Regions from separate parts of the Streptomyces sp. NPDC026672 genome, predicted to be linked through region 4. Evidence: riboswitches for the same ligand, from Rfam matches in the RefSeq annotation. Region 4 holds a riboswitch; each other region holds the start of a gene.

Region 1 (4,203 bases), on a different contig from region 4:
GACCGAACTGGCCCGCGGCCACTCCCGGGAGGGCGACGACCCCGTGGTGCACGCCGAGGAGGCGGCGCTCGCGAAGATCGACCCCGAGGACCCGCGGCTGCCCGGCGCGACCGTCTACAGCAGCCTCGAACCCTGCGCGCGCCGCGCCTCCCGGCCCGCGCCCTGCGCCCGGCTGATCCTGGACGCGGGCGTACGGCGCGTCGTCACCGCCTGGCGCGAGCCGGACACCTTCGTCACGGAGGCCGACGGCAACGGCCTCCTGAGGGCCGAGGGCACCGAGGTCGTCCTCCTCCCCGAGTACGAGGCCCGCGCCAAGCAGCCCAACGGGCACCTGCTGGGCTGACGGGAGCCCGCTCGCCGGAGCCGACGGGCGCCCGTCCGCCGGGCACGACGGGAGCCGTCCGACCGCTTGATCCACCCCCGAGATCAACCCGTGTGCTTCGGGCCCCGCGGATGGCGTACACTGGTTTCACCGACGCGGGGTGGAGCAGCTCGGTAGCTCGCTGGGCTCATAACCCAGAGGTCGCAGGTTCAAATCCTGTCCCCGCTACTGAAGGCCCGGGGCCGGAATCCAGACATGGGTTCCGGCCCCGGGTGTTTCCCGCCCCGTCCGCTCATCCGGTCGGCCCACAGCGTTCGCCGCCCACCCCCGCTGCGGGAAACCTGGACCCCACGCCCTACGTCGGACGAGCGGGAGACGAGCAGTGCGCTCTGGTGAGGTGGAGGAGGGGCCGTACGTCAGGGCGGGCGGCCGACTCCCCGGCGACCCCGCACCGGACCCGGGCCCCGGTACCGAGGGCCCCGTGCCCGAGGAGCGCCCCGGCCGCCGCGCCTCCTGCGTGCGCTCCCTCGTGCGGGCCCTGCCCGCGCTGCTGATCGTCGCCGGCGTCCTCTACGGCGTCCTCACCCCGCAGGCGTTCACCGCCGTCCCCTTCTTCACCGCCGCGCCCCTCGTCGCCGCCCCCCTGTCCTCGCTGCGCACCACCGTCCTGACCGGCCTCGCCGCCCTCGCCGGAACCGTCGTCGTGCACGCCCGCTTCGGCGCCCACGTCAGTGCCGGCGCCGTCACCGAGGTCGTCACCGTGGCCACCGTCGCCGTCCTGGCCGCCGGCATCAACCGCGTCGTCCGCCTCGGCGACCGGCGGCTCGCCTCCGCCCGTGAGATCGCCGAGGCCGCCCAGCGCGCGGTCCTGCCCGAACCCGCCGGACGCATCGGCGGGTTGGACATCGCGGCGCGCTACGAGGCCGCGCAGGAGGGCGCGTTCATCGGCGGCGACCTGTACGCGGTGCAGGACAGCCGCTACGGCGTCCGGGTCGTCGTCGGCGACGTGCGCGGCAAGGGCATGGGCGCCGTGGCGGTGGTCGCCGTGGTGATCGGGGCCTTCCGGGAGGCCGCCGAGCAGGAGCCGACGCTGGAGGCGGTGGCCCGGCGGCTGGAGCGGGCGCTGGCCCGCGAGGGCGCCCGGCGCCCGGGGCTCGACGCCTACGAGGGGTTCACCACCGCCGTCCTCGCCGAGATCCCGCACGGCCGGGGGAGCGCCCGGCTCCTCAACCGCGGCCATCCCCCGCCCCTGCTGCTGCACGCCGACGGAGGGCTGCGCACGCTCGCCGCGCGGGAGACCACGCTGCCGCTGGGCATGGCCGACCTGGGCGTGTGGCCCGACCGGGCCGAGGAGGTCCCCTTCCCCGGCGGCGCCACCCTGCTGCTGTACACCGACGGCCTGTCCGAGGCGCGGGACGCCCACGGCCGCTTCTACGACCCCGGACGGCGGCTCGTCGGGCGCACCTTCCCCGGCCCCGGCGCGCTGCTCGCCCACCTCGCCGACGAGGTGCGCGGGCACTCCGGGGGCGGCATGTCGGACGACATGGCGCTGCTCGCCGTACGCCGTCCCCAACCGATGTCACGGCCGATGTCACGGCCGGTGACCGGACGGAAGCCCTCCGCATAACAACTGACGTACCGTCAGGTTCGGTCCTATTCCCGGATGGGTAAAGACTTGCGGCCAACTCGCCCGATTTTCACCGGTCATGGGCCTAAAGTCCGCCACCGAATTCGTTAATGATCAAGAGGAACGGCTTGGAATCCGGTGGCCGAGTCTATTAACGTTCGATAACGCAGCGCGGTCGTCCCAGCCGTCACAAGAGGCGGCTCCGTGCGCACGCGCCGAATCCCGCAAGGGAACCGGGGAACCACCACCTTGGGGTGAATCACGCGGACACCACCGTGGAGACACGGCTGGTTTACGCGCGTAGGAGACCTTCCCGCTCCGAACCCGTCAGCTAACCCGGTAGGCGACGGAAGGAAAGGAGTACGCCCGCGTGGCGTCCAACCGGCCTGCCCCCGTAGCCCCGTTCGTGCCGAGCCAGCGCGATTCCGAGCCCTTCGCCTACGGGGCCCCGCGCGCCGACGAGGGCACCTGGGAGGAGTGGAACCCCACCGAGGAGTCCCTCCCGCCCGTACGCGGCCGGCACCGCGTCGCCAAGCAGCGCGGCGGCGGGCTCGCCCGCAGCTCCACGGTCCTCGGCGTCGGTGTCATCGCCGCCGTCGGCGCGGGTGGCATGGCCAGCGCCAACACCGGCAAGGCACCGGTGTCCATCTCCATGCCCGACCTCCCCTCCGTCGAGCACCTGCTCGGCGAGTCCCACGCCGAGTCGCCCAAGGGCTCCGCGACCGCGCTCAGCAGCGTCGGCGTGACCCAGGCCGACAGCGCCACGGGCACCGCCGACGCCGGTGAGGCACTGCGCAACCGGATCATGGCCCAGGCCGAGCGGCAGCAGGGTCAGGTCGACGCCAAGGCCGCCGCCGCTGCCGTGGCCGCCGCCGACAAGCAGGTCGCGGACGCGGCCGCCAAGGCGGAGCAGGCCGCGGCCGCGAAGGCCGCCGACGCCAAGGCCGACGCGGAGGCCGCCGCCAAGAAGAAGGCCGAGGAGGAGCGCCTCGCCGCGCTGGCCAAGCAGTACACGCTGCCGACCTCCTCGTACACGATCACCAGCACCTTCGGCCAGGCCGGCTCCATGTGGTCCTCCGGCTACCACACCGGCCTCGACTTCGCCGCCCCCACGGGCACGCTGATCAAGGCCATCCACAGCGGCACGATCACCGAGGCGGGCTGGGCCGGCTCCTACGGCTACCGCACGATCCTGACCCTCGACGACGGCACCGAGCTGTGGTTCTGCCACCAGTCCTCGATCAACGTCTCCGTCGGGCAGAAGGTCGCCACGGGTGAGGTCATCGGCCGCGTCGGCGCCACCGGCAACGTGACGGGACCGCACCTCCACCTGGAGGTCCACCCCGGCGGCGACGCCACCGGCATCGACCCGATGTCCTGGCTGCGCGGCAAGGGCCTCACCCCCTGAGCCACCCCACCGGTCCCCGGCGGTCCTGACGGCGTCCCCCCGACGTCAGGGCTGCCGGTCAGCTGTTTACGCGATCTTTGCGGCGCCCTCGGAATCCGTCTCTCCGCCACGGGCGTTGAACCGGGGTATGACTTCCCTTCGCAAGCTCGGCCCCTCCGACCTGGAGGTCTTCCCGCTCGCCCTCGGCGGCAACGTCTTCGGCTGGACCGCCGACGAGGAGACCTCCTTCGCCGTCCTCGACGCCTACGCGGCCGCAGGCGGCAACTTCGTGGACACCGCCGACTCCTACTCGGCGTTCGCCCCCGGCAACAAGGGCGGCGAGTCCGAGACGATCATCGGCAGGTGGGTCAAGGCGCGCGGCAACCGCTCCGACGTCGTGATCGCGACCAAGGTCGGTCAGCACCCCGACTTCCAGGGGCTGTCCGCGGCCAACATCAAGGCCGCCGCGGACGCCTCGCTGCGGCGCCTCGGCACCGACCACATCGACCTCTACTACACGCACTTCGACCGGCCCGAGGTGCCGGTGGAGGAGATCATCGGCGCGCTCGACGAGCTCGTGCGGGCGGGCAAGGTGCGGTACATCGCGGCGTCCAACATCTCGGCCGAGCGGCTCCAGGAGTCCCTGGACTTCTCCGACCGCGAGGGCCTGGCCCGGTACGTCGCGCTCCAGCCGCACTACAACCTGGTCTCCCGCGACACCTACGAGGGTCCGCTCCTCGACCTCGCCTCCCGGGCGGGGCTCGCGGCGGTGCCGTACTTCGCGCTGGCCGCAGGGTTCCTCACGGGCAAGTACCGGCCCGGTACGACGGTCGACAGCCCGCGTGCGGGCGGCGCCGCCAAGCACCT
Region 2 (4,203 bases), on a different contig from region 4:
CGCGATCATCGACCCCAACGCGGTCAAGGCGGACGGGCCCGGCTACTCCATTCTTTCTGCTACCGGTCAGATCGGCGTCGAGACGACGGTCAACCTCATCGGCAACGGCACGTACGCGCTGCTCACCCACCCCGAGCAGCGCCGCCGCCTGCAGAGTTCCCTCGCGGCGGGCGAACGCGGCCTGCTGGAGACCGGCGTCGAGGAACTCCTGCGCTACGACGGCCCGGTGGAGCTGGCGACCTGGCGCTTCGCCACCGAGCCGCTGCGCGTCGGCGGACAGGACATCGCGGCCGGCGACCCCGTGCTCGTCGTCCTCGCGGCGGCCGACCGGGACCCCGAGCGGTTCGCCGACCCGGACGTCCTCGACCTCGGCCGACGTGACAATCAGCACCTCGGATACGGGCATGGCATCCACTACTGCCTCGGCGCACCCTTCGCCAGGCTCGAAGGTCAGACCGCGCTCGCCACCCTCCTCACCCGCCTCCCCGACCTCCGACTCGCGGTGGAACCAACCGATTTGCGGTGGCGTGGTGGGCTCATCATGCGCGGACTGCGCACTTTGCCCGTGGAGTTCACACCCGTACCGTAATCAACCCCCGTGCCCCGAACCGTTCCTCGGCCGGAGGCATGTGCGCGGGGCAAGGTGACGCACGCTCAACTCCGTGATCTTCACGTGATCTGCGCGGCATGAACTTGTGACAGTGATCGTCAGTCGATACGTTCACTCGTCAGCGTGGCACTCCCGCACCACCGCCGCGCCGGTCAACGCTGTCGCACGAAAGGCAACCGCATGCTCTCCGGGAACGGTCGTCACCGTCGCCCCCGTCAGGCTCCGGCTCTCCTCGTCGCGGCCGGAGTGACCGGCTCCGCCATCGCCATCCCCCTCCTCGGTGCCGGCGGCGCGAGCGCGGCGGACGGCACCACCTGGGACAAGGTCGCCGAGTGCGAGAGCGGCGGCTCCTGGAGCGCCAACACCGGCAACGGGTACTTCGGCGGTCTCCAGCTGACCCAGGACTTCTGGGAGAAGTACGGCGGCATGGAGTACGCCTCCAGCCCCGACCAGGCCAGCCGTTCGCAGCAGATATCCGTCGCCGAGAACATCCTCGCCCACCGGGGCACCGCCCCCTGGGCCACGTGCGCGCTGCTGTCCGGGCTGAGCGCCAAGTCGGGCTCGGTCGACGTCGACACCGGCGTCTCGGACGACGATGCGTCCGACCCCGAGGACTCCTCCACCCCCTCGGGGCTGTCCGATTCATCGAATTCCAGTGACTCGTCCGGTTTGCCGGACTCGTCGCCGTCGGACGGTTCTTCGCACGGTTCCTCCCGTGACTCGTCCCCCTCCTCGCCGTCCGGGTCCGCGTCGCACGACGGCCGGGACGACAAGGGCGACGAGGACGGCAAGGGCGGAAGCACGGGTGACGACCACCGCTCCTCCCGGTCGTCCGGGGCGGACACCTCGCGGATCCCCGCTCCGGCCGCCTCGACCGAGGCGGACGAATCGCCCGTCGTGCTCCCCGGGGCCGACTCCGCCGACAAGTCGGCGCAGAGCGGCGGCTCCTGGAGCCTCGTCGACACCGGCGCGCTCGGCGGCGGCAGACACCGTGGCGGCAGCGCGGAGGAGACCCAGGAGAACGGGACGAAGAGCCAGACGGTCGAGTCGTCGGGCCGTCACGCCTACACGGTCCGCGACGGCGACACCCTCTGCTCCATCGCCGACTCCCTTGACCTGGACGGCGGGTGGCGCAAGCTGTACGCCGACAACCGGGCGGCCGTCGGTGTCGACCCGAACCACATCGCCCCCGGTCAGACCCTGGAACTCAACGCCTGAAAAGGTGTGAACCAGGCGGAGTTGACGTCCTGATTCGCCATTGAATGTCCGCTTTGGTGAAAGTGTGGGATGAGTCTCAGAAGCCCTGATCGTCTTTGATATTCCGCGGATCGCGTGTCTACGGTCATGTCCGCTCGTCACCACGAGCCCCGGCTGCCGCAACGCCGAGTCCTGCCAGCGGCCGTACGGGAACAGTCGTCGCGTCAGCGCCGCAGGCAGGAGCGGGGGACCCAAGGTAGGCGCCGCGCCGGTCGTTGGACCGGGGTGGCTCGGGGTGAAGCCGTGCCTCTTCACGGGGGCACGGCCGGGCAACTCAACCGGCCCGAACCCGACAGCTCACCTCGCAGGCGTCGGTGAGGGGATCGATCCATGCTGTTCTCCGGCAAGGGCAAGCACCGCCGTCCGTCCAAGGCCACTCGTGCCATCGCGTTCGCCGGTGTCACCGGCGCCGTCGTCGCCGTCCCGCTCATGGCGGCCGGCAACGCCTCCGCCGCCACCGCGTCCCAGTGGGACGCCGTCGCCCGGTGCGAGTCCGGCGGCAACTGGTCCATCAACACCGGCAACGGCTACTACGGCGGTCTCCAGTTCTCCGCCTCCACCTGGGCCGCGTACGGCGGCACGCAGTACGCCTCGACCGCCGACAAGGCCACCAAGTCGCAGCAGATAGAGATCGCCGAGAAGGTCCTCGCGGCGCAGGGCAAGGGCGCCTGGCCGGTGTGCGGCACGGGTCTGACCAGCACGCCGTACAGCGGTGGCGGCACGTCGAGCAGCGCCCCGTCCTCCTCCTCCGGCTCCTCCGGCTCCACCGGCTCGTCGAAGTCCACGACCGCGAACCGGTCCACCGAGAAGCCGGCCGCGTCGCGCTCCAGCGAGCGTCCGGCGCCGAGCAGGACCGTGACGACGCCGACCGGCAAGAAGGTCGAGAAGGGCGACGGGGAGTACAAGGTCGTCAAGGGCGACACCCTCAGCTCCATCGCCCAGAAGCACAAGGTCGCGGGCGGCTGGAAGAAGCTGTTCGACCTCAACAAGGACATCGTCCGGGACGCCGACCTCATCTACCCGGGTCAGCAGCTCCACCTGAAGTAACCCACCCCCGGCCCGGGCGCCCCCACGCCCCCCACGAGGGCCACTTCCCCCCCACACAAGGGCCGCCTCCCCCACGAGGCCCCCGGTCTCCCCGCCCCGGTGCGTGTTCCCCCGTACGCACCGGGGCGGGGTTTCGTCCGTCCGGGGTCGGGGGCAGGGTGTCCACCGTTCCCGTCGGCTCCATCCGATTTCCACCCAGGATTTGTTCCGAGGTGGAACAATACGGTCCGTTCGTGTGTGTCCACGGGACGGTCGGTCGGCTGGCCGATGGCCCCGGGGCGGTTAGGCTCTAGTCGCAAGGCCCACACAGCCCCGCACTTCCAGCGTCACATCCCAAGAAGGAGATGCTCGTGCCGTCCATCGACGTCGTCGTAGCCCGGGAAATCCTGGACTCCCGAGGCAACCCCACGGTCGAGGTCGAGGTCGGCCTCGACGACGGCAGCACGGGTCGTGCCGCCGTTCCCTCCGGCGCCTCCACCGGCGCCTTCGAGGCCATCGAGCTCCGCGACGGTGACCCCAACCGCTACCAGGGCAAGGGCGTCGAGAAGGCCGTCCTCGCCGTCATCGAGCAGATCGGCCCCGAGCTGGTCGGCTACGACGCCACCGAGCAGCGCCTGATCGACCAGGCCATGTTCGACCTGGACGCCACCGACAACAAGGGCTCCCTCGGCGCCAACGCCATCCTCGGCGTCTCCCTCGCCGTGGCGCATGCCGCCTCCGAGGCCAGCGACCTCCCCCTCTTCCGCTACCTGGGCGGCCCGAACGCGCACCTGCTCCCGGTGCCGATGATGAACATCCTGAACGGCGGCTCGCACGCCGACTCCAACGTGGACATCCAGGAGTTCATGATCGCCCCGATCGGCGCGGAGTCCTTCTCCGAGGCCCTGCGCTGGGGCGCCGAGGTCTACCACACCCTCAAGAAGGTCCTGAAGAGCAAGGGCCTGGCCACCGGCCTCGGCGACGAGGGCGGCTTCGCCCCGAACCTGGAGTCCAACCGCGCCGCCCTCGACCTCATCCTGGAGGCGATCAAGGAGGCCGGTTACGTCCCCGGCGAGCAGATCGCCCTCGCGCTCGACGTCGCCGCCTCCGAGTTCTACAAGGACGGCAAGTACCTCTTCGAGGGCAAGGAGCGCTCCGCCGCCGAGATGACGGAGTACTACGAGGAGCTCGTGGCGGCCTACCCGCTCGTCTCCGTCGAGGACCCGCTGTTCGAGGACGACTGGGCGGGCTGGAAGGTCCTCACCGACCGGCTCGGCGACAAGGTCCAGATCGTCGGCGACGACCTGTTC
Region 3 (4,203 bases), on a different contig from region 4:
CCGTCAAGATCGGCGTGAAGCTCGCCGTGCTGATCGTGATCCTCGGGCTCGTCTATGTGAAGCGGGACGACGAGACGGTCGACAAGCGGCTGTTCGGGCTGGTCGGCCTGCTGACGGTGGTGAACGTCTTCATCGCGGTGCTGTGGACGTGAGGTGCGGCGGCGCTCTCAGCGGGCGGAGCCGATCGCGGCGCGGGCCGTCAGCAGCGCGCCCGCGGCGACCGCGACCCACACCGCCACGGCGATCCACACGAGTGCCTGCCCCGGGCCCCTGAGCCAGGGGACGCCGACGGCGGCGGCGACCGACAGCGTGGCCGCCGCCGTCATACCCATCGGGAAGGCGGTCGCCCAGCGGCGCACGTCCCAGTTGCGCACGTCACGACGCGCGCGGGGCCGCAGCAGTTCGCCGGCCAGCAGGACGACGTAGCAGGTCAGGTCGAGGACGAGCAGGACGACGGTCACCTTGCGCAGGACGTCCTGGTCGTCCTCGTTCCACAGGTACAGCCGCGGGGTGTCCGCCGTGAGCAGCGCCGCTCCGGTCAGCGCGGAGACGGACGGCGCGCCGCCCGCGATCCACTGGTCGCCGGCGCCCTCCGTCAGCTGCCGCGGGTCGAAGCGGGTGAGGGCGAGGCCGTAGAGGACGAGGCCCAGCCAGAACAGCACCAGCGCGGCGTGCGCGAGCCAGGCCGTGGCCACGGCCCCGCCGATCGTGGCGGCCAGCGCGGCGAGCGCCTGGGTGGCGACACAGGCGAGGAACACCCCGCCGTGCATACGGCGGCCCCAGCGCGGTACGGCGAGCAGCAGCAGGACGGGCCAGAGCACGGCCGCGAGCGCCAGCAGGGCCTCGGCCACACCCTGGGCGCCGAAGTGCGAGAACCGGATGCCGAGGACGGCGGTGGCGGCCACGGCGGTGAGCGCGTCCGGTGTCCGTGCCTCGGCCGTCCAGCGCGTCCGCTCCCGCAGCAGCCCGGTCACGAAGGTCACGGCGAGCGCGAGCCAGGCGACGCAGGCCAGCACCAGGAAGACCCGGGACAGGAACGCGTGCCCGGCCAGCTCCAGCCCCACGGACAGGATCCCGGTGGCCATCACGGCGGCCCCCGCGGCGGGCGGGCGCCGCGTCCACCAGACACGAAGAGGGGAGAAACCGGACATGTCCCGATGCTAAGGATCACCACCCGGCTCCGCTCCCGCCCACACGCGGGCACCCGTCGAAAACCCGCCGATGCGGGACGCGTCCCGTGGGCGCGCGGCGTCCGGTACGCACGGGGAGGCCGCCCGAATCGACGCGCGGGTCCGGGCGGGATCCGTTTCTCCGGCGGCCCCGCCCGGGTTCCTCCGGTCAGGCCGGGCGGACCACGCTGTGGATGATGGAGGCGCCGCCGTAGTAGACCGACTCCTCGCGGACGTAGGCGCCCGGTTTGGGGGCGTGGATCATCATGCCGTCGCCGATGTAGAGGCCGACGTGGCTGATGTCGTCGTAGAAGAAGATCAGGTCACCCGGCTGCGCGTCGGCGAGGGAGACCGTGGTGCCCGCGTTCACCTGGTCCCACGTGGTGCGCGGAAGGGTGACGCCGGCGGCCCGCCACGCGGCCTGGGTGAGGCCGGAGCAGTCGTACGAGTCCGGCCCGGTGGCGCCCCACACGTACGGCTTGCCGATCTGCGCGCGGGCGAACGCGAGCGCCTGGTCGGCCTTGGAGGCGTACGAGGAACCCGACCCCGACGATCCCGAGGTGTCCGACGACCCCGACGTGTCCGACGTGGAGGTGTCCGTCGAGCCGGAGGTCCCCGTCGACGCGGACGCCTCGCCGCTCTCCTGGGCCGCCTTCTCCGCCGCCTGCTTCTCGGCCAGCTCCGCGGCCTGCCGCGCGGCCTCCTCCTGCTTCTGCTTCTCGATCGCCGCGAGCCGCGCCTTCTGCTCGGCCGTCAGGTCGGACAGCAGTTCACGCGCGCCGGCCAGCTTCTTCTGGACCATCGCCTTGGCGGTCCGCAGCTCGCTCTGCGACTTGTCGAGCGTCTCCAGGCTCTTGGTGGCCTCCTGCCGCTTCTTCATGGTCGCGGACTGCTGGGTGACGTAGTCGTCGACCGCCTGCTTCTGCCGGGAGGTCATCCGGTTCATCAGCTGGGACTGGTCGAAGTAGTCCTGGGGGCTGTCGGCCAGCAGGAACGTGGCCGTGTCGGGCGCGGCGGCCCCGGTCCGGTACTGGGCTGCGGCGAACGTCCCCAGCTCCTCGCGGGCCTTGTTGAGCTCGTCCGTACGACGGGCCACGTCGTCCAGGAGCGTGTCGACCTGCTTGCGCTGCTTGCCGGTCTGCTCCTTGGCCGCGTTGTACTTCTCGGTCGCGGACTCGGCCTGGCGGTAGAGGTCGTCGACCTTCTTCTGGACCTCCTCGACGCTCGGCCTGCCGTCGGTCGAGGGTGTCGAGGGTGCGGCGTTGGCGGTCTGGGAGAGCAGGGCCACGGAGGTGAGGGCGGCGGTGGCGAGGACGGGCGTCCCCATGCCCGCGATGCGCGGACCGGCGGGGCGGGACTTGCGGTGCGACGCCAAAGGAGGCGACTCCTTCCATGTTCCGCCTACCGAGTTAGCTGTCGGGTTCGGGCGGGTGGTTCGGAAGGGTTGCCCTACGGCCCGGTCCCCGAAGGGAGTTGGGCCGATTCACCCCAAGGTCGGTGGGTCCCCGGCTCCGGCCGCCCCACAGGCGTCCGGACTCGACGGAGGCCGCGCGGCCCGGCGTCGTTCGCCGGTGGAGGTCGTACGGCCCGCCCGGAACGGTAGCCAACTCGTGTGGCGCCTGTGAAGGTTGATGGGTGATATGCCCGATACATTTTCGTGACCTTTGGTCAAGGTGGGGCGGGACGTGATCGATGTGCTGCGATCGAGGGTGATTTGTTCGTTTCTGATCTCCCGTCCACGGCTCCCACCTCGTGGTATGCGACCCGTCGCGCACCGTGACCGGGCGACCCGGGGGTGGTCGTGGGCGGTGGGACGGGCGTCGTGCGGACGCGGAATCCGGGGATGTTCCCGGGGTGGCGGCGGGTTGTCAGTGGGGCGCCCTAGACTCGGAGAGCGATGAGCAGCCTCTTTGACGAAAGCTTCCTGGCGAACCTCCAGGCCCCCCACGGGTCCGAGGAGGAACCTCCGCCCCCGCCCGAGGACGATCACGCTCCGGAGCCGCTTCCGGACGATCTGTTCGGCGGGAAGTTCGACGCGCCCCCGGACCGCGACGCGTACTACCGCGGCGGCGCCCCCCGTCCGGCGCTCGACGCGGCGGCCCTGCTGGAGGGGCTGAACGAGAACCAGCGCGCGGCCGTCGTCCACGCCGGCAGCCCCCTGCTCATCGTCGCCGGCGCCGGCTCCGGCAAGACCCGGGTGCTCACCCACCGCATCGCGCACCTCCTCGGCGAGCGGAACGTGCATCCCGGCCAGATCCTCGCGATCACCTTCACCAACAAGGCCGCGGGCGAGATGAAGGAGCGCGTCGAGCAGCTCGTGGGCCCGCGCGCGAACGCGATGTGGGTGATGACCTTCCACAGCGCGTGCGTGCGCATCCTGCGCCGCGAGAGCAAGAAGCTCGGCTTCACGTCGTCGTTCTCGATCTACGACGCGGCCGACTCCAAGCGGCTCATGGCGCTCGTCTGCCGTGACCTCGACCTCGACCCCAAGCGCTACCCGCCGAAGTCGTTCAGCGCCAAGATCAGCAACCTCAAGAACGAGCTGATCGACGAGGAGGACTTCGCGGGGCAGGCCACCGACGGCTTTGAGAAGACCCTCGCCCAGGCGTACGCCCTGTACCAGTCCCGGCTGCGCGAGGCGAACGCCCTCGACTTCGACGACCTGATCATGACGACGGTCAACCTGCTGCGCGCCTTCCCGGACGTCGCCGAGCACTACCGCCGCCGCTTCCGGCACGTCCTCGTCGACGAGTACCAGGACACCAACCACGCGCAGTACGCCCTCGTGCGCGAACTCGTCGGCACCCGCGAGCACGACGAGGACACACCGCCGAGCGAGCACGACCTCCCGCCGGCCGAACTGTGCGTCGTGGGCGACGCCGACCAGTCGATCTACGCCTTCCGCGGCGCGACGATCCGCAACATCCTGCAGTTCGAGGAGGACTACCCGGACGCCACGACGATCCTCCTGGAGCAGAACTACCGCTCCACACAGACGATCCTGTCCGCCGCCAACGCGGTCATCGAGCGCAAC
Region 4 (4,203 bases):
TTTCCAGGGGTTGCGCTTGTTCCGCCGTCGTTCAGGCGACCGGTGCGATGCGTGTCTTGATGTCCTCCGGGGACAGCGCGCCCTTCGCGGTCGCGTGGTCGCCGGAGGACTCGCCGCGCAGGCGGCGGCCGATCCAGGGGACCAGGTACTGGCGGGCCCAGTGGACGTCGTCGCGGCGGACCTCCAGGGTGCCGCGCGGCGGCAGCGGCGGCCACGGCTGGTCGGGGTCGGCCGGCACGTCCACGCCGAGCACCTGGCCGGCGCGCAGCGCCACCCGTGTGTGGCCCTCGGGCGAGAGGTGGAGCCGGTCGTCGTCCCAGGCCCGCCGGTCCTGGACGGTCTTGAGGGACCACAGGTCGAGCACGGGGCAGCCGTAGCGGTCGGCGACGGCGCGGACGTGCCCGTTGTACGTGGCGATCTTGCCGCGCAGGTGCTTGAGGACGGGGACGCCGCGGGTGTCGAAGCCGGTCGTCACCAGGACCGTGCCGGCGACGGCCGTCAGCCGTGCCACGGCCCGCTCGAACCGCTCGGCGACCTCGTCGGGGTCGGTGCCGGGGCGGATGATGTCGTTGCCGCCCGCGCAGAAGGACACCAGGTCCGGGGCGAGTTCGACGACCTGCGGAACCTGGTCCGCCACGATCTGGTCGAGCAGTTTCCCGCGCACGGCCAGGTTGGTGTACCGGAAGTCGTCCTCGAGCCGCCGGTCCGCGAGCAGGACCGCGAACCGGTCCGCCCAGCCGACCGTCGCCCCGTCGGGACCGGGGTCGCCGACGCCCTCGGTGAAGCTGTCCCCCACCGCCACGTACGACCCGATCACTGATGTGTTGTCACTCTTCGAATCGTCTGCCACATCGGTCCATGATTCACCTTCGGATGTGACCTACGCGATCGTAGGAAAGGGTTGACGAACGGTGAGATAAGACACTGCTAAAGACTTTGTCAACGGAGGAATAGCGCGCCGGCCGGGCCTGTTGACGCGCCGAAGGCCGGATCCCGGGATCGGGGTCCGACCTTCGGCGGCTTCGCGGGGGGCGTCCGTCAGACGGTGACACCGTGCGCGCGCAGGTAGGCGAGCGGGTCGATGTCCGAGCCGTAGTTCGGCGTGGTGCGGATCTCGAAGTGCAGGTGCGGTCCGGTCACGTTGCCGGTCGCGCCGGAGAGGCCGACCTGCTGCCCGGCGGTCACGGCCTGGCCGGCCGAGACGGAGAGCTGGGACAGGTGGGCGTACTGGGCGTAGTGGCCGTCGGCGAGCCTGATGACGACCTGGTTGCCGTAGGCGCCGCCCCAGCCCGCGGAGACCACGGTGCCCGTGCCGACGGCCTTGAGCGAGGTGCCGGTCGGGACGACGAAGTCGACGCCGGTGTGGTAACCGCTGGACCACATGCTGCCCGCCACGTGGTAGCCGGTGCCGATGCGGGCGCCGGACACGGGGAGGGTGAAGCCGGAGGCGGTGGTGTTCTGCGCGGCCGGCTGCGGCGCGGCGCTCTCCGCTGCGGGCTCGGCCTGCCGCGCGGCGGGCGCGGGCCGGGACGGGACGGCCGGCTTCGCCGAGGACGGCGCGGGCCGGGAGGGCGCGGCGGTGGTCGTCACGGCCTTCTTGCCCAGGGTGAGTTCGAGGCCGGGGTGGATCAGCGACGGGTCGTCGCCGACGACCGCGCGGTTGTCGGCGTAGAGCCGCTGCCAGCCGCCGGTGACGTGCTGCCGCTCGGCGATCTTGGAGAGCCAGTCGCCGGGCCGCACGGTGTAGGTGCGCACCCCGGACTCGGCCGTCGCGGCCTTCTGCTGGACCACGGGGGCGGACTGGACGGTCTTCTCGGGAACGGACTGCGCCGGGGCGGCGTGGGCGCCCGTGGCCCCCAGCAGGGGCAGGGCCAGTGCGGCGCCACCGGTTCCGGCGACGGCGAACGAGCGGGTCAGGCGCAGGGACCTGGGACGGCGGTGCTTACCCTTCGCGGGCATGGCGAATTCCTCTCCGGCGCCTGCGAGGTGAGCTGTCGGGTTCGGGCTGGAGCTGCCCGGCCGCGTGGGGCACGCGACTTCACCCCTAGCCGTTCCGGAGACCGGAACAGGCAGTCTTACCTGGTGGGTCCCCCGCTCCTGCCGGGCACGGGTGAGTGTGTGGGGACACCGGGCGGTGGCAGGATTCGGCGGTCCGCCCGGATCGGGCTGAACGTAAGCGAGGGGAACGCGGGCGGACAAGCGGAAGATTCCCCCCGTCCGCGTTTCGCTTGATCCGTTACGGGAATTACCGGTCACCCTCCGTGAATTCACCGAATGCCGACCGCGTCGATTCCCAGGAAAGGAAGAAGAATTACGTGAACATGACGCGCAACGCACGGTCACGGTTATGACGCTCCTCACCCCCCGTCACGCCAGCCGCCTTTATTCCGGGACGAGTTGGAATGAAGCCGCCATTTGGGACAGACAGCCCAGATACTCCCAAGGGCGGGAAAAAGTCACCCGCAGGACCCCCTGTGGACAACTCGGTGCCCGGGGAAACCGATGTCGTATCGTCAGCAGCGTGCCCGCAGGCGAGCCGCGCCGACGGGCCCGACCGGGAGGAGCCCCCGTGACGCAGCAGGTCCCGTCGACCGAGCCCGAGATGGCCGGTGTGCGCAACTTCCGCGACGTGGGCGGCCTGCCGACCGCCGACGGCCGGCGCGTACGGCACGGAGTGCTGTTCCGCAGTGGTCACCTGGCGCACGCCACCGAGGCGGACGCCGCGTTCCTCTCCTCCCTGGGCCTGCACACCGTCTTCGACTTCCGCAACGCGGCGGACCAGAAGCTGGAGGGCCCGGACGTCGACCTGCCGGGCGTGCGCAACGTGAACCTGCCGCTGACGGACCCGGCGGACGGCGCCGAGTTCTGGAAGATGGTCCGCGACGGCGACCTCGACCAGCTGCGCGCGCTCCTGTCGGACGGCAGGGCCGCCGGCCGGATGGTCGAGTCGTACCGCACGATCGTCACGGAGCGCACGGCGGAGCACTCCCGGGTGCTGCACGCGCTGGCCGAGGACAGCGTCCCGGCGCTGATGCACTGCGCGGCGGGCAAGGACCGCGCGGGGCTGTCGATCGCGGTGACGCTCCTCGCCGTCGGGGTGGAGCGGGAGGCGATCCTCGCCGACTACCTGAAGTCCAACGCCGCGCACCGGCGCTACAAGGTGCACCGCAGCGCGACCTCGGCGGACGCGTACTCCCCCGAGGTCATGGATCTGCTCAGCCCCCTCTTCGACGCCCGCGCCGAGTATCTGACGGCGGCGCTGGACACGGTGGAGGAGACCTGGGGCGGCGTCGACGCCTATCTGGAGCGGGGCCTCGGTCTCAGCCCCGCGACCCGGGAGCGGCTGCGCGCCCGGCTGCTGGACTGACCCGGCTCACCCCTTGCCGCCGATCGCGAACAGCAGATAGAGGAAGGCGGCGAAGAGGTGACCGACGGCGATGTAGATGATCAGACGGATCCACAGGGACCGGGGGAACTTCTCCTCCAGGTTGCTCATGGCAGCTCTCCAGTGATGGGGCCCAGGCACAAGGTGGCCGTGGGACTCTGCAGCAGGGTGTGGACGAACAGGAGCTCGACCCCGTCGTGGTCCTCGGCGGCGAGGCGGTGCGGGGTCAGCGAATCGAAGTGCGCGCTGTCCCCGGGCGCGAGCAGGTGCACGGTGTCCCCGAGGCGCAGCCGCAGCCGCCCCCGCAGCACGTACAGCCACTCCTCGCCGGGGTGGACCCGCACGATGTCGCCCTGCGCGCCGTACGGCACCCGCACGCGCAGGGACTGCATCCCCCGGCCGGGCGCCCCCGCCTGCCAGTACGTCCAGCCGCCCGCCCGGGTCGGTTCCATGTCCGCGAAGCGCACGATGGCGTCCCGGTCGGCGACCGTCTCGCCCAGCAGCTCGGAGACCGTCGTACCGTAGATACGGGCCAGCGCGAGCAGCATCGGCAGCGAGGGCTGGCGCTGTCCGGTCTCCAGCCGGGAGAGGTGGGCGGGCGACAGACCGGCGGTCCCGGCCGCCGCCTCCAGGGTGAGGCCGGCGCGGCGGCGCAGCGATCGCAGCTGCGGCGCCACCACGGGCAGGTCGTCGCCGTGGCCGGGGAGGGGCCCGGCGGGGGAGGAGCTCATGCCTCCATTCAGCCGCATCTTTGCCCCTGGGGCAATTTTCTTGCCTCAGAGGCAAAGGGTGCGGCTCCCGGTCACCGGTTGGCGACC

What was found. Region 4 has a riboswitch for cyclic di-AMP ahead of AB0F77_RS02145 (LysM peptidoglycan-binding domain-containing M23 family metallopeptidase). Riboswitches for the same ligand answer to the same signal wherever they lie in the genome.
Region 1: another riboswitch for cyclic di-AMP. It lies ahead of AB0F77_RS36275 (M23 family metallopeptidase); the one in region 4 lies ahead of AB0F77_RS02145 (LysM peptidoglycan-binding domain-containing M23 family metallopeptidase).
Region 2: another riboswitch for cyclic di-AMP. It lies ahead of AB0F77_RS06295 (transglycosylase family protein); the one in region 4 lies ahead of AB0F77_RS02145 (LysM peptidoglycan-binding domain-containing M23 family metallopeptidase).
Region 3: another riboswitch for cyclic di-AMP. It lies ahead of AB0F77_RS09435 (NlpC/P60 family protein); the one in region 4 lies ahead of AB0F77_RS02145 (LysM peptidoglycan-binding domain-containing M23 family metallopeptidase).

What each region holds. Positions count from the first base shown of each region.
Region 1 is NZ_JBEZXS010000048.1:17,550-21,752, reverse strand. It holds gene AB0F77_RS36290 (dihydrofolate reductase family protein) at 1-343, shown strand, start outside; tRNA gene AB0F77_RS36285 (tRNA-Met) at 477-550, shown strand; gene AB0F77_RS36280 (PP2C family protein-serine/threonine phosphatase) at 705-1,949, shown strand; cyclic di-AMP (ydaO/yuaA leader) riboswitch at 2,153-2,312, shown strand; gene AB0F77_RS36275 (M23 family metallopeptidase) at 2,320-3,357, shown strand; gene AB0F77_RS36270 (aldo/keto reductase) at 3,485-4,203, shown strand, end outside.
Region 2 is NZ_JBEZXS010000004.1:272,367-276,569, forward strand. It holds partial or broken gene AB0F77_RS06285 (cytochrome P450) at 80-589, shown strand; gene AB0F77_RS06290 (transglycosylase family protein) at 791-1,828, shown strand; cyclic di-AMP (ydaO/yuaA leader) riboswitch at 2,026-2,193, shown strand; gene AB0F77_RS06295 (transglycosylase family protein) at 2,198-2,914, shown strand; gene eno (phosphopyruvate hydratase) at 3,259-4,203, shown strand, end outside.
Region 3 is NZ_JBEZXS010000006.1:219,672-223,874, forward strand. It holds gene AB0F77_RS09425 (hypothetical protein) at 1-152, shown strand, start outside; gene AB0F77_RS09430 (hypothetical protein) at 168-1,151, opposite strand; gene AB0F77_RS09435 (NlpC/P60 family protein) at 1,339-2,544, opposite strand; cyclic di-AMP (ydaO/yuaA leader) riboswitch at 2,553-2,721, opposite strand; gene pcrA (DNA helicase PcrA) at 3,067-4,203, shown strand, end outside.
Region 4 is NZ_JBEZXS010000002.1:98,500-102,702, forward strand. It holds gene AB0F77_RS02140 (SGNH/GDSL hydrolase family protein) at 32-817, opposite strand; gene AB0F77_RS02145 (LysM peptidoglycan-binding domain-containing M23 family metallopeptidase) at 1,039-1,959, opposite strand; cyclic di-AMP (ydaO/yuaA leader) riboswitch at 1,964-2,123, opposite strand; gene AB0F77_RS02150 (tyrosine-protein phosphatase) at 2,570-3,367, shown strand; gene AB0F77_RS02155 (DUF6126 family protein) at 3,374-3,496, opposite strand; gene AB0F77_RS02160 (XRE family transcriptional regulator) at 3,493-4,116, opposite strand; gene AB0F77_RS02165 (aspartate aminotransferase family protein) at 4,188-4,203, opposite strand, start outside.